3 regions of the Rhizobium sp. BK512 genome follow, and region 1 is predicted to be linked to each of the others. Evidence: riboswitches for the same ligand, from Rfam matches in the RefSeq annotation. Region 1 holds a riboswitch; each other region holds the start of a gene.
What was found. Region 1 has a riboswitch for cobalamin ahead of metE (5-methyltetrahydropteroyltriglutamate--homocysteine S-methyltransferase). Riboswitches for the same ligand answer to the same signal wherever they lie in the genome.
Positions count from the first base shown of each region.

Region 2: another riboswitch for cobalamin. It lies ahead of FHX06_RS01195 (ABC transporter substrate-binding protein); the one in region 1 lies ahead of metE (5-methyltetrahydropteroyltriglutamate--homocysteine S-methyltransferase).
Region 3: another riboswitch for cobalamin. It lies ahead of cobU (bifunctional adenosylcobinamide kinase/adenosylcobinamide-phosphate guanylyltransferase); the one in region 1 lies ahead of metE (5-methyltetrahydropteroyltriglutamate--homocysteine S-methyltransferase).

Region 1 covers NZ_JACIAS010000010.1:302,233-312,503, reverse strand. Annotated here, with positions in the region: gene FHX06_RS30550 (helix-turn-helix domain-containing protein) at 1-909, opposite strand, end outside; gene msrB (peptide-methionine (R)-S-oxide reductase MsrB) at 1,323-1,811, shown strand; gene FHX06_RS30540 (cytochrome c biogenesis protein DipZ) at 1,828-3,696, shown strand; gene FHX06_RS30535 (TIGR03862 family flavoprotein) at 3,683-4,894, opposite strand; gene FHX06_RS30530 (MerR family transcriptional regulator) at 4,933-5,355, opposite strand; gene FHX06_RS30525 (heavy metal translocating P-type ATPase) at 5,427-7,730, shown strand; cobalamin riboswitch at 7,771-7,976, shown strand; gene metE (5-methyltetrahydropteroyltriglutamate--homocysteine S-methyltransferase) at 8,083-10,271, shown strand, end outside.
Region 2 covers NZ_JACIAS010000001.1:217,486-227,756, forward strand. Annotated here, with positions in the region: gene FHX06_RS01140 (aldo/keto reductase) at 1-663, opposite strand, end outside; gene FHX06_RS01145 (AraC family transcriptional regulator) at 833-1,732, shown strand; gene FHX06_RS01150 (hypothetical protein) at 1,886-2,125, shown strand; gene FHX06_RS01155 (ArsR/SmtB family transcription factor) at 2,200-2,514, shown strand; gene FHX06_RS01160 (SRPBCC domain-containing protein) at 2,511-2,882, shown strand; gene FHX06_RS01165 (ATP-dependent Clp protease proteolytic subunit) at 2,930-3,550, shown strand; gene FHX06_RS01170 (hypothetical protein) at 3,594-4,052, opposite strand; gene FHX06_RS01175 (YidB family protein) at 4,132-4,476, opposite strand; gene FHX06_RS01180 (LysR family transcriptional regulator) at 4,653-5,552, shown strand; gene FHX06_RS01185 (NAD(P)-dependent alcohol dehydrogenase) at 5,559-6,617, opposite strand; gene FHX06_RS01190 (metallochaperone AztD) at 6,922-8,154, shown strand; cobalamin riboswitch at 8,212-8,462, shown strand; gene FHX06_RS01195 (ABC transporter substrate-binding protein) at 8,633-9,649, shown strand; gene FHX06_RS01200 (iron chelate uptake ABC transporter family permease subunit) at 9,661-10,271, shown strand, end outside.
Region 3 covers NZ_JACIAS010000001.1:379,152-389,422, reverse strand. Annotated here, with positions in the region: gene FHX06_RS02035 (adenylate/guanylate cyclase domain-containing protein) at 1-757, shown strand, start outside; gene FHX06_RS02030 (chloride channel protein) at 743-2,533, opposite strand; cobalamin riboswitch at 2,741-3,132, shown strand; gene cobU (bifunctional adenosylcobinamide kinase/adenosylcobinamide-phosphate guanylyltransferase) at 3,354-3,863, shown strand; gene cobW (cobalamin biosynthesis protein CobW) at 3,868-4,920, shown strand; gene cobN (cobaltochelatase subunit CobN) at 4,924-9,036, shown strand; gene cobO (cob(I)yrinic acid a,c-diamide adenosyltransferase) at 9,033-9,665, shown strand; gene FHX06_RS02005 (helix-turn-helix domain-containing protein) at 9,721-10,271, opposite strand, start outside.

The DNA.
Region 1 (10,271 bases):
GCCTAGAGCCGCAGCGGCTTGGGAGACATTGCCGTGGGTGCGGGAAAGTGCCCGCAGCAGCGCCGCTTTCTCGGCCTCGGCCATTTCTTTTTCCTGGGAAACATGGCCTTCATGCAGGGCGTCGGAGGCGGGAAGGCCGGCAGCGATGCGCACGTCATCCAACTTGAGGACGAGGCGGGCGGCGCGTGTGGCGCCGAGAACGAGATCATGCCGATCGACGGCCAGCAAGGCGTTCGCGGAATTGGCGCCGGCCGGCACCATGACGAAGCGTGCACCGGCAAAGGCGGAGCGGAAGAGATTGAGCTCGATGCGCATCGCCGCATCCCGCACGGCTTGCGAGAGGATGCTCAGCGTCATTTCGTTGACGTCATCGCGGCAGGTGGAGATGTCGAGGGCAGCGGCCAGCAGGCCGCGGTGATCGCGGATCGGGGCCGTGGTGCAGCTGAGCTTGATGTTGGAGCAGTAAAAATGCTGATCGCGAAAGACAGCGACTGCACGATCATCGGCCAGCGCAGTACCGATGCCATTGGTGCCGATGCTGGCTTCCGTCCATACCGAACCGGTCCATAGACCAAGATCATGAAATTCCTTGTCATTGCCGACGGCGCCGCGGCGTTCCAGCGCAATGCCGTTGCGATCGGTCAGGAGCAGGCAGCAGCCGGCCTTGCCGACTGTTGCAAAAAGCCGGTCGAGTTCGTCGCGCGCATCGGCGATCAACTGATCCGATTGCTCCCGGGCAACGCTGAATTCCTGTTCGGTAAGACGTAGCGGCGTGCGCCTATCTTCGGGAGCAAGCTGATACATGGTCATGCAGCGGCGCCAGGAGGCGACGATTGGAGAGCTGGCCGCAGCGGAATTTTGCTGGGCGCACGTATAGACATGTTCCGCATGTGCGGATTGTTCGTGCATTGAGGCTCCTCCCACGGAACTTGCGCATACTCTGATGTAAATGTGGCGGCTTTGCAATCAGCCGGGCATGACGGCAGATTGCATGGATCGAATTTGCGTTGCCGCGAGTGTCGCACTTCTGAAACAGTTGTGCCGGGCCGGGTGACCATCATGCTCGCGACAATATGACCGCTCATCCGCTTGCTCGGCCTCGCTTTACGGCATAGCGTCGTATTTACTTGGATATAACGATCCGGGATGGCGCCTTCTCACTTTTGCGTGTCCCCATGGGCGACTGCGTAACAAAACACTGCTTGGCTCCGTAGTTCTCGGCGTGGACAAAAGATCGGCATGGCGGGAATAAAGCCGGCCGATCGTTGTCTACTGAATGAAAGTGCCTGTCGCAGATGCTGTAGACATAGGAGAGCGACGCGATGCTGAACAGACGATTGCTGCTGATCACTGCGGGACTTGGCGCCTTCGCCCTGCGCTTGGGTTTCGGCAGCCAAGCCATGGCGAAGGAAACCTTTGCCGTTAGCCATACAGACGAAGAGTGGAAGAAGCTGCTGACTGCGGACCAATATTCGGTACTGCGGCAGGAGGGAACGGAATATCCCTTCACAAGCCCGCTGCTGCACGAGGAGCGCAAGGGCAATTTCGCCTGTGCGGGCTGTGATCAGGAAGCCTTTTCATCGACTACGAAATTCGACAGTGGCACAGGCTGGCCGAGTTTCTGGGCGCCGCTCAATGACAAGGTCGTCGGCACGACGCGCGATACATCCTTCGGCATGGTGCGCGATGCCGTCCATTGCGGGCGCTGCGGCGGGCATCTTGGCCACGTCTTTAACGACGGGCCGAAGCCGACCGGCTTGCGCTACTGCTTGAACGGCGTGGCCATGACATTCCACCCGGCTTCTGCCTGATCGACGGGACACTCTGATGCTTCTCTTCGTCCTTGCCTATCTCGGTGGGGTGCTGACGATCGTCAGCCCCTGCATCCTGCCAGTGCTGCCGTTCGTTTTCGCCCGTGCCGGCCAACCTTTCCTGCGCAGCACATTGCCGATGATGCTCGGCATGGCGGCGACATTCGCTGGAGTCGCGACCCTCGCTGCTGTCGGCGGCGGATGGGCCGTGCAAGCCAATGAATATGGCCGCTATGTCGCGATCGTGCTGCTTGCCGTTTTTGGCGTCATTCTGCTTTTCCCGGCGCTGTCGGATTACCTGACGCGACCGCTCGTTTCGCTCGGTGCGCGTCTGTCGCAGTCTGCCGATCAAAACACACGCAGTGGCGGCTCGGCCGTTGCCGCTTCGCTGTTGCTCGGCGTCGCGACCGGGCTGCTTTGGGCACCCTGCGCCGGGCCGGTTCTAGGCCTCATACTAACGGGTGCGGCGCTGCAGGGCGCGAATGTCGGAACGACGCTTTTGCTGCTTGCCTATGCGCTGGGGGCTGCGACCTCGCTTGCACTGGCACTCCTCATTGGCGGCAAGGTCTATCAGGCGATGAAGCGTTCGCTTGGCGTCGGCGAATGGCTGCGGCGTGGCGTGGGTGTTGCGGTTCTCACGGCTGTCGTGGCGATTGCACTCGGCCTTGATACCGGCTTCCTGACGCAGGCTTCGCTTGCCAGCACCAATGCCCTGGAGCAGGGTCTGGTCGACAAGTTCCATCAGCAACAGACGGCTGACAATGCCGGTGGCTCGATGAAGTCGGTGTTAATGCCGGCTGGTGGCGGGGGCTCGATGTCGATGACCGCCAACAACCAGATGATGATGACCGGCAATCCCGCCACGATGAGCGGTAACACCATGATGATGGCGATGAAGCCAAAGGGTGCTGCCGAACAGCTGCCGGTCGAAGGTCAGATGCCGCCGCTCGATGGCGCGGTGCAATGGCTGAATTCCACGCCGCTGACGGTGGAGCAGCTGAAGGGCAAGGTCGTCCTCGTCGATTTCTGGACCTATTCCTGCATCAACTGCCTGCGTGCCATCCCCTATGTCAAAGCCTGGGCCGAGAAGTACAAAGACCAGGGTCTCGTCGTCATCGGCGTGCATTCGCCTGAATTCGCCTTCGAGAAGAATGTCGACAATGTGAAGAAGGCGATCTCCGATCTCGGCATCACCTATCCTGTTGCTGTCGATAACAACTATGCGATCTGGCGCGCCTTCGACAACGAATATTGGCCGGCGCATTATTTCATCGATGCGAAAGGGCAGGTCCGCCACCATCATTTCGGCGAGGGCGATTACGACCAGTCCGAACGGATAATCCAGCAATTGCTGGCCGAAGCCGGCAAGACCGGTGTTTCCAGTGATATCGTGGATGTGAAGGCGACCGGTGCCGAAGCCGCTTCCGATGCTGCCAATGTGCAATCGCCGGAAACCTATGTCGGCTATCAGCGCTCGGAGAACTTTGTTGACGACAAGGGCACGATCAACGATGCCGCGCATGATTATGTTGCCGTGACGCCGAAACTCAATGAATGGGGCCTGACCGGCAATTGGACAGTCGGGTCCGAACAGGCAACGTTGAATGCTGCCGACGGTACTATCTATTACCGCTTCCATGCCCGCGATCTGCATCTGGTTCTCGGTCCAGGCGCAGATGGCAAGCCGGTGCGCTTCAAGGTGATGGTCGATGGCAAGGCGCCCGACGATGGTCACGGCGCGGACACGGATGCCGACGGCAATGGCACGGTGACGGGGCAGCGCCTCTATCAACTAGTGCGCGAAGCCGGACCGGTCGGCGACCACACGTTCGAGATCCATTTCCTCGATCCCGGCGTGCAGGCTTTCGCCTTCACCTTCGGCTGAGCCAGGCCTCGATGCCTTTTGCTGCGGCCCGGCCCGTTGCGAAACAGGCAGTCAACAGATAGCCGCCTGTCGGTGCCTCCCAATCCAGCATCTCTCCGGCCGCGAACATGCCGGGGAGATGTTTCAACATGTAGGTTTCGTCGACCTCGCTGAAGGCGATGCCGCCGGCAGAGGATATGGCCTCGGCGATGGGGCGTGGGCGCAGCAATGGGATAGCCAGCGACTTGATGGCGGCAGCGAGTTTGTGCGGATCGTTGCGATCGGTCTCCGGCACCAATTCACGCAGAAGTGCCGCCTTCACGCCATCGAGCCCGGCGCCTTTGCGCAGGCGGTTGGAAAAGCTCATCTTGGCATCCTGCCGGGTCAGATCGCGCGACAGGCGATCTGCGGTGCGGCCCGGGGCAAGGTCGACTGTCAGTCTTGCCTCACCATGCGACAGCAGGTCGTCACGCAAAGCGGCTGAATGCGCGTAGATGAGGCTGCCTTCGATACCGTGCTTGCTGATGACGAATTCGCCCGGAAATGTCCCGGCGCGTGATGTTGCCGTCACGGATTTCAGCGGCTCTCCGGCGAAGCGTTCGCGAAGGATCTCGCTCCAGGCGACATCGAAGCCGCAATTGGCCGGTTGAAACGGTGCGATCGCCACCCCGCGCTCGGAGAGCAATGACACCCAGCCGGCATCGGAGCCGAGGCGCGGATAGCTGGCGCCGCCGAGCGCGAGCAGGGTTGAATCGCAGGATATGGTCTTGTGGCCGTCAGGCGTTTCGAAAATATGGCCGTCTTCTGTGAACCCGATCCAGCGATGGCGGGTGAAGAAGCTGACGCCGCGGGCTTCCAGCCGGGCGAGCCAGGCGCGCAGCAGCGGCGAGGCCTTCATCACATCGGGGAAGACGCGGCCGGACGAGCCTACGAAGGTCTCGCTGCCGAGGTCTGACGCCCAGGCGCGGATATCGGCCGGCGTGAAGGCATCGAGGGCTGCGCGCAGGCGGGGATTGGCGTTGCCGAAGCGGGTGGAGAAGCGTTCGTAGTCTTCGGAATGGGTGATGTTGAGACCGGATTTGCCAGCGAGCAGGAATTTGCGGGCAAAGGTCGGCATCGCATCATAGACGGAAACGGCATGGCCGCTTGCCGACAGCACTTCGGCTGCCGAAAGGCCGGCGGGGCCGCCGCCGATGATCGCGATTTTCTTCTGTTTCATTGCGCCTTCTTGGCGTGGGCAGTCGGCGAGCGCAAGTCTCAGTGATGTGGATGCACGCACTTGCCGTGATCGGCCAGCACCTCGATGACCCGGCACTGGTCGACGCGACCATGGCCGCAGCCTTCGACCATCTGTTCCAGCTCTGCCTTCAGGGCATTGAGGCTGCGGATGCGCTGCTCGACCTCGATCAGGCGGGCCTTGGCGATGGCATCGGCGGAAGCGCAGGGCTGATGCGGGTCGTCCTGAAGCTGCAAGAGAGTGCGGATCGCCTCGATCTCGAAGCCGAGCTCGCGGGCATGGCGGATGAAGGCGAGGCGGTTGAGGTCCGATGGTTCGTAGGAGCGCTGATTGCCCTCGCTGCGGCTCGGCGCAGATAGCAGACCGATGCCCTCATAATAGCGGATCGTCGGCACTTTGACGCCGCTTTGGCGGGCAGCTTCACCGATGGTGATCTTTTTCATGATTTTCCTCTTGCACCTCTAGTCGCTAGAGGATGTAGGAACGATACTGCCTACAAGCAAGGATCGAAATCATGAGCGAAGCAGCACAGGCACGGTACCGGGTTGGCGGCATGGATTGTGCCGCCTGCGCAACAAAGATCGATACGGCCGTCAGGCGTGTGCCCGGCGTCGAAGACGTCTCCGTATCGGTGACGGCGGGCACGATGACTGTGCGCCACGATGGCAGCAGCGATCTCAAGGCGATCGAAAAAAAGGTGACCGGCCTCGGCTATTCGGTTGCTCCGCTCACGGGCAAGGCCCCTGTCCGGGAAAGCAAGACCGATCATGATCATGCGGATCACGACCACGATCATGACCACGGGCATGATCATGATCACCATGGTCATGAGCATGATGATCACGACCACGAAGGTCACGACCACGATCATGCTGGTCATCATCACGCCGATCACGGGCATTCGCATGGCGCCGAGGAAGTCGAGGGGTTGCACGGCCATGATCATGGGCCGATGACCGGTCCCTGGTGGCAGAGCAAGAAGGGCCGATTGACGATCCTTTCGGGACTTGCACTCGTCGTTGCCTACGTGGTCGGCCATCTGGTGCCTTCGATTGCTCCGTATGCTTTCATCATCGCCATGCTGGTGGGGCTGGTGCCGATCGCGCGTCGCGCGGTCATGGCCGCACTTTCCGGCACGCCCTTTTCCATTGAAATGCTGATGACGATTGCCGCTGTTGGCGCGGTCATCATCAATGCCGGTGAAGAGGCAGCGACGGTCGTGTTCCTGTTCCTCGTTGGTGAATTGCTGGAAGGGGTTGCCGCCGGCAAGGCGCGCGCCAGCATCCAGTCGCTGACGACGCTGGTGCCGAAGAACGCACTGCTCGAGGCGGCTGGCGAAGTGAAGGAAGTGCCAGCCGAGAAACTTGCGGTCGGTTCCATCATTCTCGTGCGGCCGGGAGACCGGATTTCCGCCGACGGCACCATTCTTTCCGGTGAAAGCGCGATCGACGAGGCTCCGGTGACGGGCGAAAGCACGCCGGTGCGCAAGGGCACAGGCGAAACGGTGTTCGCCGGCACGGTGAATGGCGACGCTGCATTGCGCGTCCGTGTCACGGCCGCTGCCGAGGACAATACGATCGCCCGTGTCGTCAAGCTTGTAGAGGAGGCCCAGGAATCGAAGGCACCTACGGAACGCTTCATCGACCGTTTCTCCCGCTACTATACGCCTGGTGTCGTCGTCGTGGCGGCCCTGGTCGCCGTTCTGCCGCCGCTGCTGGGGGGCGGAGCATGGGGCGAATGGATCTACAAGGGACTCGCGATCCTTTTGATCGGCTGCCCCTGCGCGCTGGTCATTTCGACGCCGGCAGCAATAGCTGCCTCGCTTTCAGCGGGTGCGCGCCGCGGTCTGCTGATGAAGGGTGGGGCAGTCCTTGAATCACTCGGCAAGGTGACGGCCGTTGCCTTCGACAAGACAGGCACGCTGACCGAAGGCAAGCCGCAGGTCACGGATATCATCGCCTATGGGCGCTCGGAGGCTGAGGTGCTTTCGCGTGCTGCCGTTCTAGAGCAGGGCTCCAGCCATCCGCTGGCGCTGGCGATCCTCAACCGTGCCAAGGCCGATGCCGTGCCCGTGCCGCCCGCTTTCGAAGTGGAAGCATTGCCCGGCAAGGGCATGACCGGGAAGGTGGATGGGGAGACGCTCGATCTGCTGTCGCCGCCGGCCGCGCGCGAGCGCGGGGCGCTGAATGCCGAACAGGATGAGCGGGTCGCGGCGCTGAATGGCGCGGGCAAGAGCGTCTCGGTCCTGCTCATCAATGGTGTCGCCGCCGGTCTCATCGCCATGCGCGACGAGCCACGCGACGACGCCAAGAGCGGGCTTGCGACGCTGAAGGCGGCAGGCGTGCGCGCCATCATGTTGACCGGCGACAACAAGCGCACGGCAGCAGCCGTTGCCGGTGACCTCGGCATCGACTGGCGCGGCGAGCTGCTGCCGCAGGACAAGCAGCGCATTGTTGGCGAATTGAAGAAGGAAGGATTGTTCGTTGCCAAGGTCGGTGACGGCATCAATGATGCGCCTGCACTTGCCGCAGCCGATGTTGGCATCGCCATGGGCGGGGGCACCGACGTTGCGCTGGAAACGGCGGATGCGGCGGTACTGCATGGGCGTGTCGGCGACGTTGCCCGCATGATCGACCTTTCGAAGCGGACGATGCGGAATATCTTCCAGAACATCACCATCGCGCTCGGGCTGAAGGCCGTGTTCCTGGTCACCACCATCGTCGGTATTACCGGCCTGTGGCCAGCGATCCTCGCGGATACAGGCGCGACCGTATTGGTGACGATGAATGCACTTCGCCTTCTTCGCATAAAGATATAAAGATTTCTTTATGTCATCTTGACGATCCGATGCGACAGGTGCATGCTTGTCGCATCGTGGTTCTCTGGATTTGACGATCCTGAGCTAAGAGGGAATTCGGTGAGGCTAACGCCAAGACCGAAGCTGCCCCCGCAACTGTAAGCGGATAGACACCGTCCTTCGACGTCACTGGGAAGACGCCTGGGAAGACTGGATGGTGTTGAAGACCCGCAAGCCAGGAGACCTGCCGCGATAGATAACGTCCACGGGCGGGGTGTCCCGGTGTGCCGCTTTGCGCGAGACGGCACGTCTGTAGCCACACCTCGTCGATGCGTTGCGCCTGAGCCTTGCCCATAACCTTCGGGGTAAGGAAATGACCATCAAGACTGCAAATCTCGGCTTTCCCAGGATCGGAAAGCATCGCGAACTCAAATTCGCACTTGAAAGCTATTGGGCCGACAGGTCCGATGCCGGCGTGCTTCTCGATGTCGGCAAGCGGCTGCGGGCGCAAAACTGGGCTCTGCAGAAAGAGAAGGGGATCGATATCATCCCCTCCAACGATTTCTCGTTCTATGACCATGTGCTCGACACGACTGTCATGGTCGGCGCCATACCTTCGGCCTATGGCTGGAAGGGCGGGCCTGTTGCGCTCGATACCTATTTCGCCATGGCGCGCGGTTCGACCGGCGATGCGGCGCACGCCGATTGCGGCCATAAGCACCATCACGGACATGGCGTGCCGGCGCTGGAAATGACCAAGTGGTTCGACACGAACTATCACTACATGGTGCCGGAAATCGGTCCCGATCAATTCTTCGCGCTGACCGCAAACAGGCCACTCGATGCCTTCATCGAGGCGAAGACGCTCGGAATCCACACACGGCCAGTCATCCTCGGCCCTGTCACCTTCCTGAAACTCGCCAAGGGAACCGAGGAAGGTTTTGCACCGATCAGCCTGCTTGAACGCCTGTTGCCTGTTTACGCGAGGGTGCTTGCGGAACTGAGCGCTGCCGGTGCCGACTGGGTGCAGATCGACGAACCGTGCCTGGTGCTGGATCTCTCAGGAGAAGAGCAGGCAGCGCTGAAGCATGCCTATCGTGCGCTGCACGAGCTGGTGCCGAACCTCAAGATCATGCTCGCCACCTATTTCGGCAATATAGGCGATAACCTGCCGACGGCGCTCGCATTGCCGGTTTCCGGCCTGCATGTCGATCTCGTTCGTGCTCCGCAGCAGATCGATGCCCTTCTCAAGACGTCCCCCGATTTGACGCTGTCGCTCGGCATCATCGACGGACGCAATATCTGGAGGGCGGACCTTGCCGCGATCCTGAAAAAGATCGAGCCACTGGTTCAGCGCTTCGGCGCGGATCGGCTGCAGATCGCGCCATCCTGCTCGCTGCTGCATGTGCCGATCGACCTGGATCTGGAAACCGGACTGGATGAGGAACTGACGTCGTGGCTCGCTTTCGCCACCCAGAAACTCGATGAACTCTCTGCCCTCGGCAGTCCCGGCGGGGCTTATCAAGTAATTGCTGCAGCCTCTCAGGCCGTTGCCTCTCGAGCGGCTTCTCCACGTGTGCATGATCTCAAAGTTAGGCAGCGGGTCGCGGCAATCGATGAGACGATGATGACGCGGAGCAGCGGTTTTGCCGAGCGGACCAGCCTGCAGGAGCGCAAGCTTTGCCTGCCGCTCTTCCCGACAACGACGATCGGCTCCTTCCCGCAGACATCCAATGTGCGCAAGTCCCGCTCGGCCTTCGCAAAGGGTACGATCAGCGAGGCGGACTACGATGCGTTCCTGAAAAAGGAGACCGAAGCGGCGATCCGTTGGCAGGAGGAAATCGGTCTCGACGTGCTCGTCCACGGGGAATTCGAGCGCAACGACATGGTGCAGTATTTCGGTGAGCAGCTTTCCGGTTTCGCCTTTACGCAACATGCCTGGGTGCAGAGCTACGGTTCACGCTATGTCCGCCCGCCTATCATCTTCGGCGATGTCTCTCGGCCGAAGCCGATGACAGTCGAGTGGTGGCGCTACGCGCAGTCGCTGACGGACAAGCCGGTCAAGGGAATGCTGACCGGGCCGGTGACGATCCTCAACTGGTCCTTCGTGCGTGATGATCTTTCTCGCGCGGATGTCAGCCGGCAGATCGCTCTGGCGATCCGCGACGAAGTGATCGATCTCGAAAAGGCGGGTGCTGCGATGATCCAGATCGACGAGGCCGCTCTCCGTGAGGGTCTGCCATTGCGCAAGGCCGACTGGAAGACCTATCTCGACTGGGCGGTCGAGAGTTTTCGCCTTTGCGCATCCGGTGTTTCCGACGAGACGCAGATCCATACGCATATGTGCTATTCGGAGTTCAACCAGATCATCGATGCCATCGCCGCGATGGATGCCGATGTGATCTCGATCGAGACTTCACGATCGAAGATGGAACTGCTGGAGGCTTTCCGCAGCTACAAATATCCGAACGAGATCGGCCCCGGCGTCTACGACATCCATTCGCCCCGCGTTCCCGAGGTCGCCGAGATGACGGAGCTCCTGACGCTGGCGCGGAAGCGTCT
Region 2 (10,271 bases), on a different contig from region 1:
TTCGGGCAGCGGGTTCTCCGGACTGTATTTGCCGCTGAGGGCGCCCTGTTCGAGCACCATATAGGCGAAGAACGGGATACCCTGATGGCGGCAGTGGTCCAGGATGCCGGCATTCTCGGAGCCGCGGTAAAGGAGGCTGTAGTGGTTCTGGATGGCCTCGACCCGGAATCCGGCCTCTCCGAGGATCCGGTTGGCGAACTCGATTTCGCCGAGGTTGTGGTTCGAGACGCCGACATGTTTGACCTTCCCGCTCTTGAGCAACGGGATCAGGTAGGGAGTCCAACGCGCCACATCTGCCGGATTGTGAATCCAGTAAAGGTCGATGTAGTCGGTGCCGAGGCGCACCAGGCTCTGCTCCAGCATGTCTGCCACGGGATCATCGCCGGTCCCCGCAGCCTGCGGGGTGAACTTCGTCGAGAGCTGGTAGTCGCTGCGGGCGTAGCGTTTCAGGACCTCCCCGAGCACGGTCTCCGAACGGCCCATGCCGTATACCATGGCGGTGTCCCACAGGGTGAAGCCGGCCGCATGCGCCTTGTCGGCAATGTCTTCGAGGCCAGCCCGGGTCAAAGGGCTGCCGAAATAGCCGTCGCCAGCCTCGCCGCTGTCGCCCCAGGCCCAGGTCCCCAGTGCGACCGGGGGGATCTTCAGATTATCTGATGTCATGTTCGCTCCTGCTTGTTCTGCCGCCAGGTTTGCTGTGACCCGGGCAGTGCTCACATCATGATGCGCAGCGAAGCCGCACCGTTAGCCCGATACGCCGGGATTTCTGCCCAATCCTCCAGAAGCCGCTGCTCGCATTGCCGCCCTTCCGCGCATATGCAATGGTCGCCTCATGGAAATACTGACCGAAATCTCCACGTTGATTGCCCGGCATGTCTCGAAGGATGGCTTCCACGCCACCCCGATCGAGCGTGTGACGCTTGCTCGATCCTCCACGGTGACGATGCCGATGCCGAATGTCTATCGGCCGCAACTGTGCCTCGTCGCCCAGGGGCAAAAGGAGGTCACGCTGGGCAACCACGTATTCAGATATGCACCGGGCCGCTATGGGATCGTGACCTACGACTTGCCGGTGACGGGCCAGGTTGTCGAGGCGACGCCTGACAAGCCCTATCTCTGCCTGTTCATCGATTTCGATCCGGTCATGCTTGGGGAGTTGGCGTTGCGCGTGCCGCCGCCGCCGGGAACGCCCTTCCAGCCCATCGGCAAGACCGTGTCCGACGCCGGCGCCGGCCTGCTCGACGCGGCGCTGCGCCTGTTGCGCCTGCTCGACGATCCGGCGGCGCTGCCCGTGCTCGGGCCGCTTGCCGAGCAGGAAATTCTTTATCGCCTGCTTGCCGGCCCTGATGGCGCCAGGATGCGCTACATCACCTCCAGCCAGGGTCGGGTGGCCCAGGTCGGCCGCGCCATCGCCTGGATCGGGCAGAATTTCCGGGAACGCTTCAGCATCGAGCGGCTTGCCGCGGAAGTCGGCATGAGTCCCTCAAGCCTGCACGAGCACTTCCGCGCCGTAACGGCGATGACGCCGCTGCAATTCCAGAAGCAGCTCCGTCTGCAGGACGCACGCAGCCTGATGCTGGTCCAGGACATGGACATCGCGACTGTGGCCTTCCTCGTCGGTTACGAGAGCCCTTCGCAGTTCAGTCGCGAATATCGCCGCCACTTTGGCGAGCCACCGGCGCGCGACATAGCCCGCTTGCGCGCTTCGCCCGGCCTGGCCGTGGTCGCTTGAGTTCGGCTCCAGCGGCCATCCGCCGCTCGAGCGACCGGGCTTATTGGGCGCGACCGCGGCAAACTTCCCGGCAGCTTTACCTCGCCGCAAGCGATCCTTGGCCCGATTGACCGCAGGCCCTAGGCCGTCGGCTCGAAAACCGCGCGGTTCTGGTTGACAAAGGCCTCGATCGTCATCGACGAGGCCGTCAATGCCTATATTGAAGGCGCCCGGGCCGGCGGCAAGGCCGTACCCTCCTGCCCCATCTCCTCCCTCGGCAGCGAACTCGCCCGCTCCGGCCCTTCCGGCACCAGAGCCAGCCGCCGCGACGGAATTGCCGCCTTCGCCACGCTCGTCGGCGCGCTGACCTTGGCGAAGAGATGGCGGAGGAAATTCTGGATGTCGCCAGACTGAAGCTGCACCGCGCTGAGTGAGCCTGTCCATGCGGCCCTCTTGCGAATCGCATAAGTCTGTGCTTATGTGTTGTCATGATGGAACATGATATCTTTCGCGCTCTCGCCGACCCGACCCGCCGCACGATCTTCGAAAAGCTGGCGAACGGCAGCATGAATGCCAGCGCCCTTCGCCAGGGCATGGATATCAGCCAGCCGGCCATGTCCCAGCATCTCGCGGTGCTGCGGTCGGCACGGCTGGTGCGCGAACAGAAGGAGGGCCGTTTCGTGAATTACGAGGTCGATCCCGAGGGGCTTGCCCTCATCGCCCAATGGCTGGCGAAATACCGCGCCTACTGGCCAGCCCGTATCGATGCTCTGAAGCTCTTGCTGAAGGATATGGACCAATGAACGAGATGAAGGCCGAGATACAGGCCAGGGCGCCGCAAGCCGGCTTCGAACAGAAATACGAGCTGGATGCGCCGCCGGAAAAGGTCTGGCGGGCGATCAGCATTGCGGAATTCCGCGAGAAATGGCTGCCGAAGGAAGCGCTTGCCGAGCCGCAATCCGTCTCGGAGACGCCGGGCAAGGAAATCCGCTACCGAATGCGCGACGATGCCCCGCCCTACCTCGAAAGCACGGTCACCTTCACGATCGCGCCGAATGCAGCCGGCGGAACCAGTCTGCGGATCGTCCACGAGCTGACCGGCGCCACTGTCGAGCAGCTGAGGAAATCGGTCGCCAACGGCAACAGCCGGACCATGATGCTCGCCGCCTGACGCGGCAGGCCTCTCCCCATCAATCACCGGAAAATTGGAGTTCGCCGATGCGCGAAGCGATGCAACTCGTCCCTATGGTCGTCGAACAATCCTCCCGAGGGGAGCGATCCTTCGACATCTATTCCCGCCTCCTGCGCGAGCGGATCATCTTTCTGAACGGCGAGATCAACGACACGGTCTCCGCCCTCGTCTGCGCCCAGCTTCTGTTCCTCGAAGCGGAGAACCCGAAGAAGCCGATCAATCTCTATATCAACTCGCCGGGCGGCGTCGTCACCAGCGGTTTTGCCATGTACGACACGATGCGCTTCATCCGCGCACCGGTGCACACGCTCTGCATGGGAACGGCGCGCTCGATGGGCTCCTTCCTGCTGATGGCCGGCCAGCCGGGCGAACGGGCGGCCCTGCCCAATGCCAGCATCCTCATCCACCAGCCCCTCGGCGGCTTCCAGGGACAAGCGTCCGACATCTTCATCCATGCCGAAGAAATCCGGAAGATCAAGCTGCGCATGACCGGCCTCTACGCCGAGCATTGCGGGCGATCCTATGATGAGTTCGAACAGGCGATGGACCGCGACCGCTTCATGACGGCCGAGGAAGCCCTGGAATGGGGCCTCATCGACCGTATTCTGCAGGATCGCGAAGAACCGACGGAGGCCATGCCGGAATAGTCGATGCCATCTATCGATGACATCGACTCCGTTCGGTTAAGCCTCAGCCGCCGGCCTTGAGCGCCGTATTGCAGAGGCTCCAGTAGCCGCCGCCCTTCTGGATCCATTTCAGATCGTTCAGCGTGCCGGCATCCTTGTTGGCATGGTAGCTGTCGACGCAAGTATGCAGCCGGCCCTTGCCGGGCGTTTCGCTTGCATATTTCTTGTCGATCGCCTTCGGCATGGTCACGCCCTTGGGCGCCTTCATCGTCGCCTTTTCGGGCTCCTTGTCCGTCGTTGCGGCGACTGCCTTGTCATCGGCGGCATCTTCGGCGGCCGCATCCGCGCCGCAGAATTTCGCCCGGAAATCGTTCCACTTCATGTCCTTGGCCGAGCCATCGGCCTTGGCCGTCTGATATTTGGCGCTGCATTCCTTCATGGTCAGCGCAGAGGCCGGGGAGACGAAGAAGGCGGCGGCAATCAACGCTCCGGCGGAAGCGGGCACAAGCAATCTCGCAATCATGGGATATCCTCGGTTGGGGGCAGTCAAGGCACGCACGTCATCGGGGCCGCGCATCACCGTGGCCCCGCATCTTCCAGGCTTACGAAACGGTACCATTGGGCGTTGCCGCATCGACCGCTTGCGGCAGATGCTCGGCAAGCAGCTTGGAGACCTCGTCGGTGTTGACGCCGAACTTGGCGGCAAGGTCGCGCAGCTGATCGGAGGACAAGGCTGCCTCGATCTGTTCTGCCGATACCGGGAGATTGTGGCCGGTGCCGATCCAGGATGAAACCTGCTGGCCGAGACCCGCCGAGTTGAGCTGGGAGACAATGCCCTGCAGGCCGCCGGCATTGTCGAATATTCTGGTTGCAACCGCGACGTAATCGACTTGCCTGCCGGCAAGCACGTCAGAGAGAACGCCGCCTAAGCCATCGAAAATACTCATGGTTACTCCTCCGACCATCAGTAGATTCTACATTAGCACGAAGTCAAATTAGTGTCATTGCGGATTTGCAGGACCAAGGGTCGCACCGGGCACCGATCTTGCAGGCACCCTCGCCCTTGCCCTAAATATGTGAGGCAGCCGCCGCATTCCCTTTCACTCCTGAAGACAGATCAGCAATGAAGCGTCACGATTTCGATGATCTCGCCGCCTTCCTCATCGTTGCCGAGGAGCGCAGCTTCACCAGGGCCGCCGCCCGGCTCGGCATCTCTTCCTCCGGTCTCAGCCACATGATGCGCCAGCTGGAGGAGCGGCTCGGCATGCGCCTTCTCGCCCGCACCACCCGCAGCGTGGCCACGACAGAGGCTGGCGAGCGCCTGCTCCTCACCCTCCAGCCCGCTTTTGCCGAGATCAATCGCGGCCTGCAGGAACTCGGCAATCTCAGGGAAAAGCCCTCCGGCACCGTGCGCATCACCGCGGGCAAACATGCCGCGACATCGCTCGTCATGCCGATCCTGCCGGCGTTTCACCGCACCTACCCGGATATCCGCGTGGAGCTCATCATCGGCGATCGGTTCGAGGATATCGTCGCCTCGCGCTTCGATGCCGGCATTCGCTTCGGCGAACGCATCGACAAGGATATGGTGGGCCTGCGCATCGGGCCGGATATCCGCGCGGCGATCGTCGGCTCGCCCGAATATTTCGCCCGCCACCCGATACCGAAAACCCCGCGCGACCTCGCCGACCACGATTGCGTGACCTATTACATGACCTCTGTAGGAGGCGCCTATGCCTGGGAATTCACCGAGGACGGCCGCGATATCGAAGTGAAGGTCTCGGGCAGCTTCATGGTCAACGATTCGGACATGATGGTCGAAGCGGCGCTGTCAGGCTCCGGCCTCGTCTATGTCTTCGAGGATTTTACCGCCGAGCATATCAGAAGCGGTCGGCTGATCCGCGTGCTGGAAGACTATTGCCCGCCATTCACCGGCTATTCCATCTATTATCCGAGCCGGCGACAGATGCCACCGGCCCTTTCTGTCTTCGTGGAAGCGCTGCGCGCCATTCCGAAACGGTGAGCGACGTCAGGCCGCCTGCGCCGCCGGCATCGTTGCCATGTCGATGACGAAACGGTAGCGCACATCGCCGCGCTCCATCCGCTCGAAGGCCTTGGCGATATCGCCCATGGCAATGATCTCGCATTCCGGCAGGATGTTCTTGCGGCCGCAGAAATCCAGCATTTCCTGCGTCTGCCTGATCCCGCCGCTCGGCGTGCCGGCAATGCGCCGGCGCCCCCTGATCAGCGACAGGTTGCTGAATTTCGGCGTATCGACCAGCGAGCCGGCAATGACCAGCGTGCCGTCAGAATCGAGCGTGTCGAGATAGGGGCCGAGATCATGCTCGTAAGGCACGGTATCGATGATCACATCGAAGGCGAAGGCCGCAGCCTCCATCGCCTTGGCATCGGTCGACAGCAGCACCTTGTCGGCACCGAGTTCGCGTGCCGTCGCGACCTTGCCCGCCGAGCGCGTCAGAACCGTCACCTCAGCACCGAGCGCCGAAGCGAACTTGACGGCGAGATGCCCGAGCCCGCCAAGCCCGATCACGCCCACCCGGCTGCCGGGGCCGACATTCCACGTACGCAGCGGCGAATAGGTGGTAATCCCGGCGCAGAGCAGCGGCCCGACCCGCGAAAGATCCAGCCCGTCGGGCACGCTGAGAACGAATTCCTCGCGCACGACGATATGATCTGAATAGCCGCCATAGGTGGTCTCGCCCGTCACCCGGTCCTGGCCATTATAGGTGACGGTCACACCCTTGTAGCACATCTGCTCTTCATTGCGCCGGCAGTTGGGGCACTCCATGCAGCTGTCGACGATCGTGCCGACGGCAACATTGTCGCCCGCCTTGAAGCGTGAAACGGCGCTCCCGACGGCAGATACCCGCCCGACGATCTCATGGCCCGGCACGACCGGATAGGCCGAAAAGCCCCAGTCGTTGCGGGCCATGTGCAGGTCCGTATGGCAGACGCCGCAATAGAGAATATCGATCGCCACGTCCTCTGGACGCAGGTCCCGGCGGTCGAAAGAGAAAGGTTGCAACGGCGTGTTCGCATCGGTTGCGGCAAATGCTGATGTTCTCAATGGCTTATCCCTTGCAAGGCTGTTGAAAGCTGACGGACACCGGAAGCTGTGCCGGATGGGATATAGCGTCGATGGATTATCCGGATTAGACGAGGAATGCGGGAAAGGCTTGTGAGCTAGGCTCAGCAAACGCTTATCGATGGCCTGCGTCATACACCGCTATCCGGTCATGATGAAAAGCCGGCCAGACATCGAACAAGGCCGGCGCCCTGAATTTCTCAAAAATTCGACAGCCGCGACTGGACAAGGCAAATGTAACTTTATAACAACAGGGATGTAATGTTATTACATTAAAGGAGATTTCATGGCCCGGCACCTTTTCGCTATCTTCGCAGTCGCCACTGCGCTCACATCCGCCACCTTGCCATCGGCTTCCCGCGCCGAGGAGGAACAGCAGGAGAGTTGGCGGCTTTTCGTGGCTGATCACAGCCTGCCGGTCGTCCACGCCATCGATCTTGCGAGCGGCAGACAGATCGGCCGCTTCGATCTCAAGGGTTATGCCGCCCTGTCGCTGAGCGACACCGGGCGCACGGTCTTTGCCGTCCAGGGCGAAGAGAATGTCGTTCATGCCATCGATACCGGCATTGCCCTTTCCGATCATGGAGAGCATCGCGATCTCGAGGTGGCGCCGCCGAAGCTGATCGGCGCGACGATAAAGGGCGAGAAGCCGGGCCATGTGGTGACGCATGGCGATGACGTGGCGATTTTCTACGACCGGACCGACCGCTTCGATCTCTTGAAGGAGAGCAGCCTGCTGCAGGAAAAGCCGGAGCCGAAAGCTGTCAACACCATCGCCGCCCATCACGGCGTCGCTGTGCCGATGGGCAATCACCTGCTGGTCTCCGTGCCGAACATGCAGGCGCCGGTCAAGGAGGGCGAACTGCCGCCACGCCTGGGCCTGCGGGTGCTCGACCGGGATGGCCGGCAGATCGGCGATGTCGCGCCCTGCACCGGCCTGCATGGCGAGGCAACCTCCGCCCGCCTCGTCGCCTTCGGTTGCGAGGAAGGCGTGCTCATCGCCCGCCCCAGCGGCGCGGAAGGCCCGAGCGTGGAAATGCTCGCCTATGGCGCATCGCTGCCGCGGGGCAAGGTCTCGACGCTGCTCGGCGGCCGCTCGATGCAGTTCTTCCTCGGCAATTACGGAGAGGACAAGCTGGCGCTGATCGATCCTGATAATACGGACGCACCCTATCGCATCATCGACCTTCCAACGCGTCGCGTCGATTTTGTGCTCGATCCGGCAAAGTTTCAGAATGCCTATATCCTCACCGAAGATGGCAGGCTGCATCTGCTCGATACAGTCAAGGGCGAGATCGTCAGATCGGAAACCGTGACCGAGCCCTACAGCAAGGATGGTCATTGGCGCGATCCGCGTCCGCGGCTGGCCGTTGCCGGCGATGATATCGCCATCACCGATCCCCGTCACAGCTTGATTCGCCTCGTCAGCACGCAGACGCTGAAGGAGGTGCGTACGATCCCCGTCGAGGGCCAGCCCTTCGCGCTTGTCGCCGCCGGCGGCTCGGGCGCCAGTCACTAAGGCGGCCTCGGACCCGACACACTTCGCATTCCGGCGCTTGACGTCGCCCATGGCGGCGTCATAGATCGAGGCGACGGTTCCCCGAAGAGAACTCCGAGGGGAATAATAGGGAACACGGTGAGGACGACCCAAGAGGGACCGAGACCGTGGCTGCCCCCGCAACTGTAAGCGGATTGTCGATCTCGGGGTTGATCGCTTCAGCGATCATGCCCTCGGCCTCAGGGCCGTGCCACTGCGATTTCGCGGGAAGGCAGATGACCGGCACATATTCGCGAGCCAGGAGACCTGCCGTCGATCACGATCCAATCAAGCCGGGCGGGGATGCCCGGACAAGGAGCAGACATGATTGACGAGACCCCTCCCCACCTGCCGCCATCCATCCGTCTCGATTGGACGATCCGCCGCTAGCCTCCCGCTCGCTGGCCATCGTTCGCGCGCCGGCATCCGCTAGCCCTTTTCCTTTGATCGAGAGTTTTCCATGCGACAGCTTCTGAAGAGCTTTTCCCTCGCGCTCGGGCTGGCCGGCTTTGCTGCGCCCGCACTTGCCGCCACCCAATATCCCCTCACCCTCACCAATTGCGGCCAGCAGGTCACCTTCGAAAAGGCACCGGCCAAGATCGTCTCGATCGGCCAGGGCATGACCGAAGTGCTGTTCTCGCTCGGCCTTGCCGACAAGATTGCCGGCACGGCCGTCTGGGTCGGCCCGGTTCTGCCGCAATATGCCGATGTCAACAGCAGGATCAAACGGCTGGCCGACAATGACCCGAGCTTCGAATCCGTCGTCGGCGCGGAGCCCGATCTGGTGGCTGCCGAATTCGAATGGCATGTCGGCACGCAAGGCTCCGTCGGCAAGCGCGAGCAGTTTGGGGATCTCGGCATCAACACCTATGTCGCGCCGGCCGATTGCGTCGCCAAGATCAATACCGACGGCGGCGATGGCGTGCGCAAGGAACTGTTCACGATGGACCTGATCTATCAGGAAATCGCCGAACTCTCCGAGATCTTCGACGTGAAAGACCGCGGCGATGCTGTCATCGCCGACCTGAAGAAGCGGGAGGCCGCGGCCGTTGCCTCTGTTGCCGGTGCTGCGGCAAAGAACCTGCCGGTCGTCTTCTGGTTCTCCAGCAAGGAAGTGAAAGGCGATGCCTTCATCGCCGGCAAGAACAGCGCGCCAGCCTATATCCTGAAGACGCTCGGGGCGAAGAACGTCGTCACGACGGAAGAGGAATGGCCCCTCGTCGGCTGGGAAACGATTTCGCAGGCCAATCCCGCCGTCATCGTCATCGCCACCATGGACCGCCGCCGCTATGCCGCCGATGATCCCAAGGTGAAGGTGGATTTCCTGGAAAACGATCCGGTTACGAAAGAGCTCGATGCCGTCAGGAACAAGCGCTTCATCATGATGGACGCGCAGTCGATGAACCCGACGATCAGAACCATCGACGGCATCGAGACGCTGGCAAAGGGCATCCAGTCCTTCGGTCTGGCCCAGTGAGCCAGGCTGCCTTGCCACAGAGGAAATGGTGGGCGCTTGCCACGCTCACCATCGCCGCCCTCCTCCTGCTCGGTATCATGATCAGTCTCGCCGTATCGATCGGCGAGATATCAATCCCGCTCGCCACCACGGCAGAAGCGGTTTCCAACCGCCTCTTCGGCACGGCATTCGAGCTCAGCCGCATCCATCAGGGCATCGTCTGGGATTACCGCCTCAGCCGCGCGCTGGCGGCGGCCAGTGCCGGCGCATCGCTGGCAGTGTGCGGCACGGTGCTGCAGGCGCTGCTGCGCAATCCGCTTGCCGAACCCTATGTGCTCGGAATTTCAGCCGGCGCCTCCACCGGCGCGGTCTGCGTCATGATATCAGGTCTCGGCTATGGCGTGCTCAGTCTCTCCGGCGGTGCCTTCATCGGCGCCGTCGTCGCCTTTCTGCTGGTCGGCATCCTGGCGGCCGGTGCTGGCGGCACCAGCGAGCGCATCATTCTCTGCGGCGTGGCGGGCTCGCAGCTCTTCAATGCGCTGACCTCCTATATCGTCACGACCTCGGCCAATGCCGAACAGGCGCGTGGCGTGCTCTTCTGGCTCTTGGGGTCGCTTTCCGGCGTGCGCTGGCCGGATGTCTA
Region 3 (10,271 bases), on a different contig from region 1:
CGCAGAGCTTATTCCGGCTCTGGGGCTCGCCTGCTACCGCATGGCCGCATCGAAAACCGCTGCCGATATTCTGGCCGTCTACACGGGCGCCAGGACAAGCGCACGCATCCTTGCGGGCGAGGCTCAGAGAGGCAAGGGCGGATCCATCAGTGCTGCGGTCCTGCTTGCAGATCTCAGGAATTTCACGGCATTGACCGACGTCTATGAGCCGGGCGAAATCGCTGGGTTTCTGGATGCGCATTTCGAGCTGATCGGCAGGCATGTCGAGGAAAATTCCGGGGAGATCCTCAAGTTCATGGGCGACAGCGTGCTGGCGATCTTTCCGACCGGCAGCGAAGAGGGGGATGATCCCGAAAAGGCTTGCCGCGCAGCACTCGCCTCGGCCCGGAACATGCTGAAGGCCAACGAGGCACTGAACCGGGAGCGGGCAGGCAACGGTGGACCTGACATCGGTGTGGACGTCGTCCTGCATCTCGGAGAAGTGTTTTACGGAAATATCGGCGCCCGCGGCAGGCTCGACTTCACCGTGATCGGCAGGGCCGTCAACGAGGCCTCGCGGATCGAGAAACTCTGCGGCGAACTTGGCCAGCCGCTTCTGATGTCGGAAAGCTTCGCGGCTGCCTGCGGTGTCGCCTGCGAACGCCTGGGATCGTTCGAGTTGCGCGGCGTTTCGAGGAAGGCCGACGTGTTCAAGCTTGCGGATCCGATCGTGGCATCGGCTCGAAAATCGGCGGCAAAGGCCTCAGATCTCGCCTGACACCTCGCGGCGCCGGCGGTCGAGTTCTTCGCTGTAGCGGCGCAGCGTGTGGCTTTCGCTGAGCTGGCCGATCACCTTGCGCTCGATGAGGTTGTTGACGACGGCAAGCGCTTCGCTTTCCGTCTTGTCGAAGATCGCGGCCGCCTGTTTGGCATTCATCTGCGGCTGCAGGAAATCGTTCTTATAGCGGATGAAATCACCGAGATTCTGGGCTTCGTCCTGCGCGCTGGTGGGGTTTGCGTAGATTTCCGGCACGAGCACGAGGCCGGCATATTTGTCGCCCTCATCGACGAGGATGACACGCTGCGTCGAGCCGATGGGGAAAGCCTCCCTGAATGCGTCCAGCGTTATTCCGAGTCTTGCGGTCTTCACGTCTGAACGCATCAGCTTGTCGACGGTGAGATTGCGGATCCAGCCGACATCATGGGCGCTGCGGATGCTTTCGCCGCGCAAGTGAAAGCGCCATGTGGCGAAGGAGTAGCCGAAGGTCGTGCGCACCACGAGCGAGGAGGTGATGACGGCTGCGAGCACCAGTGCGGTGATCGGAAAGTCGCCGGTGATCTCCAGCGCCAGGAAGGTCATGGTCAGCGGCCCGCCAATGACGGCGACGGCGAGCGAGCTCATGCCGACCACGGCATAGATCACGGGCGTCAGCGTCGCATCGGCGAAATAGGGGGCGGAATAGGCAAAGAGCTTGCCGAGCAGCGCGCCCATGAAAAGCGAGGCGAAGAACAGGCCGCCCCTGAAGCCGGAGCCGATGGAGACGGCGGATGCCACCGACTTCAGAAGGAAGAGACCGATCAGCGCGGGGATCGTGATCTCGTGGGAGAGGTTCAGATGCAGCGCGCCGTGGCCGGCGGCCAGCACCTGCGGCGAGACCAGCGCCAGCAGGCCGACGACGATGCCGCCGAGCGCCGGGCGGAAGGGCAGCGCGATGGCGCTCTTGCGCGCCAATTCCTCTACGAAGGAGACGCCCTGCATGATGAGGATGCCTACGCCGGCGCAGAAGGCGCCGAGCGCAATGGCCGGCACGTAGTCTGCCGGCTGTACAGCGCCGAAACTGCCGACATCGATGATGAAATCGCTGCCAGCAAGAAGGCGCGCAACAAGAGTTGCGACAAGCGCTGAGACGACGACAGGCGTCAGCGACATAATGGTGTAGGTGCCGATGATAAGCTCGAAGGCGTAGAAGGCGCCGGTCAGCGGCGCATTGAAGGCGGCGGCGATGGCGCCGGCTGCGCCGCAGCCGACGAGCACACGCAGGTCCGCGCGGCGCAGCTGCAGCTTCAGGCCGAATTTCGAGGCGATGCCGGCCGCAAGCTGCGTATAACCGGCTTCCAGGCCGACGGATGCGCCGAAGCCGTTGGAAACGAGGTTCTGGATCGCGACAAGGATGCTGTCCGTCAGCGACAGGCGGCCGCCATGCAGCGCATTGGCCTCGATCGGGTCGACCATCGGCTTTTTGCGCCATTTGGCGAGAATGAAGAGCAAGAGCCCGAGAAGCATGCCGCCGGCTACCGGGGCCGACATCAGCAGAAACTTGCTGTCGATCTGCGAGGCGCTGAGCCTCGTCGTGCCGTCTATGCCGAAGATCAGGCTGTGCATCTCTTCCGAGGCATAGCTCATGGCTGAGACCGCAAGCCCCGATACGATGCCGACAAGCGCGCCGGCAAAGACCATGCCCATTTCGCTGTGGCGAATGAGCGCGCGCAGGCGCCCCGGATCGAAGGCGGTGCCTAGAGGGCCGAGGCGGCGAATGTGCATTCGGGAGAGCATCATGGGGAAATTAGGCGGCAAGAATAGGGGTCAAGGGCGGAGCCGGCATCCGCATGAGCGGCAATTGCGGCAAAAAACCGGCCGGGCCGTAAAGTTTTTGTGACGTAAGCCTTTGATTAAAGACGATAATATCGGTAGTGTAAGTCGAGATGAACATGAGCGGGACGTTGCGCGGCAATTGACATGGGGGTTGCACGCGCCTAACCATGAATCCACATAATGGATGGTTCCGGATCGGCAAACGCCTTCCGGATTAAAAGGGAATGTGACGGGGCGGACCCAAGCCGGGCGCCTTCATCACAGCCGACCCCGCGACTGTAGAGCAGTCAGGGTCTTCCATCCGGCATTTGGATTGCGGCGCCGACAGTCTTGCATTCTGCAAGCGGGCAAGGCGGACAAGTGCCGGAAAAGCCACTGGAAATGCATCGTGATCAGCCGGGGCAGGACGCCTCTAATTCTACGAATCGTCCGCCTTTTCACGAGATGCAGCCGGGAAGGCGAGGCGGATCCGCTGGCACGATAAGGGGCGACCGAGCGGTCGCCCCTGTCGCGGCCGATAACTGCGAGCCAGGAGACCTGCTATCCGTGCCGGGCATAATGCCCAATTTGGGCGCTTTGCCCGCTGCCAGCACGGAGGTTGTCTTGGCTGAAGGATGTTATTCAGCGCTGCCTCTGGTGGTGCGATATGGGCGCGGTGTTCCGCCGCCCCTCTGTGATGAGCTTCTGGCGCAGGCCGTTTTCTCTTCCCTGATTCCTGTGACAAGCACAGGAATGAGGGGTGCGGCGAAGGCCGTGCCCATCCTCAACGGACGGTGCTGTCATGACCACCACCTTCATCCTCGGCGGCGCTCGCTCCGGCAAATCCCGCTTCGCCGAAAATCTTATTGCCACGAGCGGTCTCGAGCGCCATTACATCGCCACCGGCCGCGCCTGGGACGACGAGATGCAGGCGCGCATCGACCAGCACAGGGCCGATCGCGGCCCCTCCTGGACGACGCATGAGGAACCGCTCGATCTCACCGAGCGCCTGACCGCCATCGACGCGGAGGGCAGGGCCATCCTCGTCGATTGCCTGACGCTGTGGCTCACCAATCTGATGATGGAGGGGCGCGATATCGCCGCCCAGTCTGCCGCCCTTGCTGGCTTTCTGCCTCATGCTAAGGCGCGGCTCGTCATCGTTTCCAATGAAGTCGGCCTCGGCATCGTGCCCGAGAACCGCATGGCGCGGGAATTTCGCGACCATGCAGGCCGGCTGCACCAGATGATCGCGGCTTCGGCCGAGGATGTTTATTTTATCGCAGCGGGTCTGCCGCTGAAAATGAAGGGTTAGTTCCATGCAGCAGAAAATCCCCGCAACCGTCATCACCGGCTTTCTCGGCGCCGGCAAGACGACGATGATCCGCAACCTGCTCACCAATGCCGGCGGCAAGAAGATCGCGCTGATCATCAACGAGTTCGGCGATCTCGGCGTCGATGGTGACGTGCTGAAGGGCTGCGGTGCGGAAAACTGCACCGAGGACGACATCATCGAGCTCACCAATGGCTGCATCTGCTGCACCGTTGCCGACGATTTCATTCCGACCATGACCAAGCTTCTGGAGCGCGACCAGCGCCCTGACCATATCGTCATCGAAACCTCGGGCCTTGCCCTGCCGCAGCCGCTCGTCGCCGCCTTCAACTGGCCGGATATCCGCAGCGAAGTCACCGTCGATGGCGTCATCACCGTGGTCGATAGTGCGGCCGTTGCTGCCGGTCGTTTTGCCGATGACCACGATGCCGTCGATGCGCGCCGTGTCGAGGATGAATCGCTCGATCATGAAAGCCCGATCGAGGAACTTTTCGAGGATCAGCTGACCTGCGCCGACCTGATCGTGCTCAACAAGACCGATTTGATCGACGCGGACGGGCTTGGCCGCGTGAAGAGCGAAGTCGCCTCGCGCATTGCCCGCAAGCCTGTCATGATCGAAGCGAAGAACGGCGAGGTGCCGGCAAGCGTGCTGCTCGGCCTCGGCATCGGCACGGAAGACGATATCGTCAACCGCAAGTCCCATCACGAGCTGGAGCATGAGGATGGCGAGCCGCACGACCACGATGAATTCGACAGTTTCGTCGTCGAACTCGGCGCTGTCTCGGATACGGCAGGTTTCGTCGAGAAGCTGAAGGGCATCATCGCCGAGCATGACGTGCTGCGCCTGAAGGGCTTCATCGATGTCTCCGGCAAGCCGATGCGCCTGCAGCTACAGGCCGTGGGTGCCCGCATCGACCAGTATTTCGACCGTGCCTGGGCGCCGGGTGAGGCCCGCAATACGCGTCTCGTCGTCATCGGTCTGCACGAGATGGATCAGGACGCAGTGCGCAAGGCGATCGAAGCGCTCGTCCGAGGGTAAACAATGCATCTGCTTCTCGCTCAACAGGGGACGATCAGCTACGGGGACGAGGCGATCGACCTCGGCCAGTCGCCCGGCGATATCCTGTTCCTGTCCGCTGCCGATACCGAGCTTGCGGCGATTGCCGCGGCCCATAGCGGCAGAGAAGGAGGCTATTCGCTGAGGCTTGCGAGCCTGATGAGCCTGAAGCACCCGATGTCGGTCGATGCCTATGTGGAGCGGACGGCGCGGCATGCGAAGCTGATCATCGTGCGGGCGCTCGGCGGGGCGAGCTATTTCCACTATGCGCTGGAGGCGCTGCATGCGATCGCGGCGCGCAGCGGTGCGCTGATTGCGGTGCTGCCGGGGGATTCGAAGCCGGATGCCGGGCTGACGCCGTTTTCCAATGTGGCGCTGGATGATCTGAATGCGCTCTGGGCCTATCTGATCGAGGGCGGGGATGCCAATGCACGGGGCTTTCTGGCCTATGCGGCGGCGATGCTCTCGGGAGAGGAGAAGCCGGCGCCGGCTGTGCCGCTGATGAAGGCCGGGATCTGGTGGCCGGGGCGGGGGCTTGTTGGGGTCGAGGAGTGGCGGAAGCTCACCGGTTCTGTCTTCTCCCCAGCGGGGAGAAGATGCCCGGCAGGGCAGATGAGGGGGGCGAGCGACGGAGAGAGCGAGCAACAGGAGCACGATTTCGAGGTTTGTGGAGTGGCCCCCTCATCCGACCCTTCGGGCCACCGACCGGGGTCGAGCCACGGGTCTCGACCCGTCCTCCGGACCCCCGCTGGGGAGAAGGGACAGGCAGCACCCGTCGTTGCCATCGCCTTCTACCGCGCACTCGTGCAGAGCGGCGAAACCCGCCCTGTCGAGGCACTGATCGAAACCCTGGAGGCGCAGGGTCTTCGCCCATTGCCGGTCTTTGCCTACAGCCTCAAGGACCCGGTTTCCAAGGGCATCCTCGAAGCCATCTTCGCCGATCTCCAACCCGACGTGGTCATCAACACGACAGGCTTTGCCGTGTCCGCACCCGGTGCTGATCGCGAGCCGACGGTGCTGGAGGCCAACGACGCGATCGTGCTGCAGGCGATCTTTTCCGCCTCGTCGCGGGAGGCCTGGGCAGCCTCATCGCAAGGCTTGTCGGCCCGCGATCTCGGCATGAACGTCGCGCTGCCGGAGGTGGATGGCCGCGTGCTTTCGCGCGCCGTCTCCTTCAAGGCTGCCGCTCGCTACGATGCCGCGGTCGAGGCTAATATCGTTTCCAGCGAGCCGGATGCCGGACGCATGGCCTATGTCGCAGCCCTTGCCGCCAACTGGGCGCGGTTGCGGCAGCGGCCGGTTTCGGAGCGGCGTGTCGCGCTGGTCATGGCGAACTATCCGAACCGGGACGGACGGCTCGGCAATGGCGTCGGGCTCGATACGCCCGCCGGGACGATCGAGGTGATGCGGGCGATGGCGGAGGCTGGTTATCCGCTCGCCGATATTCCCGATGATGGCGATGCGCTCATGCGGCATCTGATGGCCGGGCCGACCAATTCCGGTCTCGACGGCAAGGTTGTGCGCGAGCGGCTTTCCTTGAGTCGATACAAGGATTTCTTCGCCTCTCTTCCCAATCAGATTCAGGATGAAGTCAACGCGCGATGGGGCGATCCGGAGGCCGATCCCTATATGCGCGAGGGTGCTTTTGCGCTCCCCTTTGCGCGTTTCGGCGGGCTGCTCGTCGGCATCCAGCCGGCACGCGGCTACAATATCGATCCGAAGGAAAGCTATCACTCGCCCGATCTCGTGCCGCCGCACGGCTATCTCGCCTTCTATGCCTTCCTGCGCGAAGAGTTCGGCGCCGATGCGGTGATCCACATGGGCAAGCACGGCAATCTGGAATGGCTGCCGGGCAAGGCGCTGGCGCTGTCGGAGGTCTGTTATCCCGAAGCGATTCTCGGGCCGCTGCCACATCTCTATCCATTCATCGTCAACGATCCCGGCGAGGGCACTCAGGCGAAGCGCCGCACGGCCGCCGTCATCATCGATCATCTGACGCCGCCGCTGACGCGGGCCGAAAGCTACGGGCCGCTCAAGGATCTGGAGACGCTGGTCGATGAATATTACGAGGCCTCGGGCGTCGATCCCCGGCGTATCCGGCTGCTGTCGCGGCAGATCCTCGAGCTTGTTGCCGATATCGGGCTGGATCGGGACGCGGGGATTGCAAAGGGTGAGAGCGAAGGCGAGGCTTTGAAGAAGCTCGATGCCTATTTGTGCGATCTCAAGGAAATGCAGATCCGCGACGGGTTACATGTGTTTGGCGTGTCGCCCGAGGGCCGGCTGCTGACGGATCTCACCGTGGCGCTGGCGCGGGTGCCGCGTGGGTTGGGTGAGGGCGGGGATGCGAGTTTGCAGCGGGCGATTGCGGGGGATGTATTGACTTTCCCCCTTCTCCCCAGCGGGGAGAAGATGTCCGTCAGGACAGATGAGGGGGCAAGCGACGTGAGGAGCGAGCGGCTGAGCGAAGGCGAGGCCGAGCCTATGGCCCCCTCATCCGACCCTACGGGCCACCTTCTCCCCGCTGGGGAGAAGGGGAGTCGCGTGCTTCAGCGTTCCTTCGATCCACTTGATTGTGACATGGCCGGCACTTGGGTCGGCTCACGCCCGGCAATCCTAGCAGAAATCACCGATGCCCCCTGGCGCACAAACGGCGACACCGTCGAGCGCATCGAGCTGCTCGCCGCCAAGCTCGTCTCCGGCGAACTCGCTTGCTCAACCCTCTGGTCCCAAACCAGACGGGTGCTTGACGAAATCGAAGCTCGCCTCAAACCTTCCATTCTCGCCTGCGGTCCGGCTGAAATCACCAGTCTGCTGCGCGGCCTCGACGGTCGTTTCGTCCCGCCCGGTCCATCCGGTGCACCGACGCGCGGGCGGCCTGACGTGTTGCCGACCGGGCGGAATTTCTACTCCGTGGACAGCCGCGCGGTGCCCACACCGGCCGCCTACGAACTCGGCAAGAAATCGGCCGAATTGCTGATCCGCCGCTACGTTCAGGATCACGGCGAATGGCCTGTCTCCTTCGGGCTGACGGCCTGGGGCACGTCCAACATGCGCACCGGCGGCGACGATATCGCCCAGGCGCTGGCGCTGATCGGCGTGAAGCCGGTCTGGGACATGGCGTCGCGGCGCGTCACCGGCTACGAGATCATTCCGCCAGCCATGCTGCGGCGGCCGCGGGTGGATGTGACATTGCGCATTTCCGGTTTCTTTCGCGATGCCTTTCCCGAGCAGATCGCGCTCTTCGACAAGGCGATCCGCGCTGTCGGCGCACTCGACGAGGATGCGGCCGACAATCCGATAGCCGGGCGCATGCGCGGCGAGGCGGCGCGGCTAATCGCTGCCGGGCTCGACGAGAAAGCGGCGGCAAAGCGGGCGGGCTATCGCATCTTCGGGTCCAAGCCGGGTGCGTATGGGGCGGGCTTGCAGGCGCTGATCGACGAGAAGGGCTGGGAGCGGCGGGCCGATCTTGCCGAAGCCTATCTCGTCTGGGGCAGCTATGCCTATGGTGCGGGTGAAGAAGGCAAGGCCGAGCGCGGCGTCTTCGAGGAGCGGCTGCGCTCCATTCAGGCGGTTGTCCAGAATCAGGACAACCGCGAGCATGACCTGCTCGACAGCGATGATTATTACCAGTTCGAAGGCGGCATGGCGGCGGCGGCCGAGGCGTTGCGCGGAGTGCGGCCGGCGATCTATCACAATGATCATTCACGGCCGGAAAAGCCTGTGATCCGCTCGCTCGAAGAGGAGATCGGGCGGGTGGTGCGCGGGCGCGTCGTCAATCCGAAATGGATCGAGGGCGTGATGCGCCATGGCTACAAGGGGGCTTTCGAGATTGCTGCGACGGTCGACTATCTCTTCGCCTTCGCGGCGACGACGGGGGCTGTCGGCAACCATCATTTCGAGGCGGTCTATCAGGCCTTCGTCGCTGATCCCAAAGTGCGCGATTTCATGGAAGAGAAGAACCCGGCGGCGCTCTCCGAAATGAAGGAGCGGCTGCTGGAGGCGATCGAGCGCAGGCTCTGGACGCCGCGCAGCAACTCGGCGCAATTCGATCTTACAGACATCAACGAAACCAAGAAAAAAGCAGGCAGCCAATCATGAGCGAAGAGCCAGTCGTACCAGCCGAAAAGGACGATGCCCGTCACAACGAGAAGATGGCGAAAAAAAAGGCCGCGCGTGACAAGATCATGGCGACCAAGACGGATGAGAAGGGCCTCATCATCGTCCATACCGGCAAGGGCAAGGGCAAGTCGTCGTCCGCCTTCGGCATGATCTTCCGCCACATCGCCCACGGCAAGCCTTCGGCCGTCGTGCAGTTCATCAAGGGCGCGATGTGGACAGGCGAGCGGGATCTGATCGAGAAGCACTTCTCCGATCTCTGCCAGTTCCACACGATGGGTGAAGGCTTTACCTGGGAGACGCAGGACCGGGCGCGGGATGTGGCGGCGGCGGGGGCTGCCTGGGAAAAGGCCAAGGAGCTGATCCGCGACGAGCGCAATTCCATGGTGCTGCTCGACGAGATCAATATCGCACTGCGCTACGACTATCTCGATATCAACGAAGTCGTCGAATTCCTGAAGAACGAGAAGCCTTACATGACGCATGTCGTGCTGACGGGGCGCAATGCCAAGGACGAACTGATCGAGATTGCCGATCTGGTGACCGAGATGGAGCTCGTCAAGCATCCGTTCCGCTCCGGCATCAAGGGGCAGCCGGGGGTCGAATTCTAAAGCAATTCCAGCAAATATGTCCGCGGTTTTGCGTCCGGAATTGCGCGGAAAAGGTCTAATTGGCCAGATGGCTGCGCAGGATTGCGGCCGTTTCCTCATCGGCCGGGAAGAGCGTTTCGATCGCGAGTTCCGACAGGGTGATATCGACGGGCGTGCCGAAGACTGTTGTCGTCGAGATGAAGGAGAGAAGGCCGGCTTTGGTCGAAAGCTGCAGGGGCACGGCGATGCCGGCGAGGTCGGTGTGGGGCTCGGCCGCCTCTTGGGGCGCGGGGTAGGAGAGCAGTTCCTTCAAGAGCTTTTCCAGCACGGGATCGCCCGAGACCGATATCTGCTGGCGTAGCCTATCGAGCAGGTGGGCACGCCATTCGGCGAGATTGGCGATTTGCGGTGCCAGGCCCTGCGGGTGCAGGCTGAGGCGGAGCACGTTGACGGGTGGTTCCAGCAATGTGGGATCGGCGATGGTTTCGAGCAGCGGCGTCAGGGCGGCGTTGGCCGCGATCAACGTCCAGTGGCGGTCGATCGCGATGGCAGGATAGGGCTCATGGCCTTTCAGCACCCTGTCGATGGCGCGGCGTGCAGGAAGAAGGGCCGGATCGTCCATTTTGC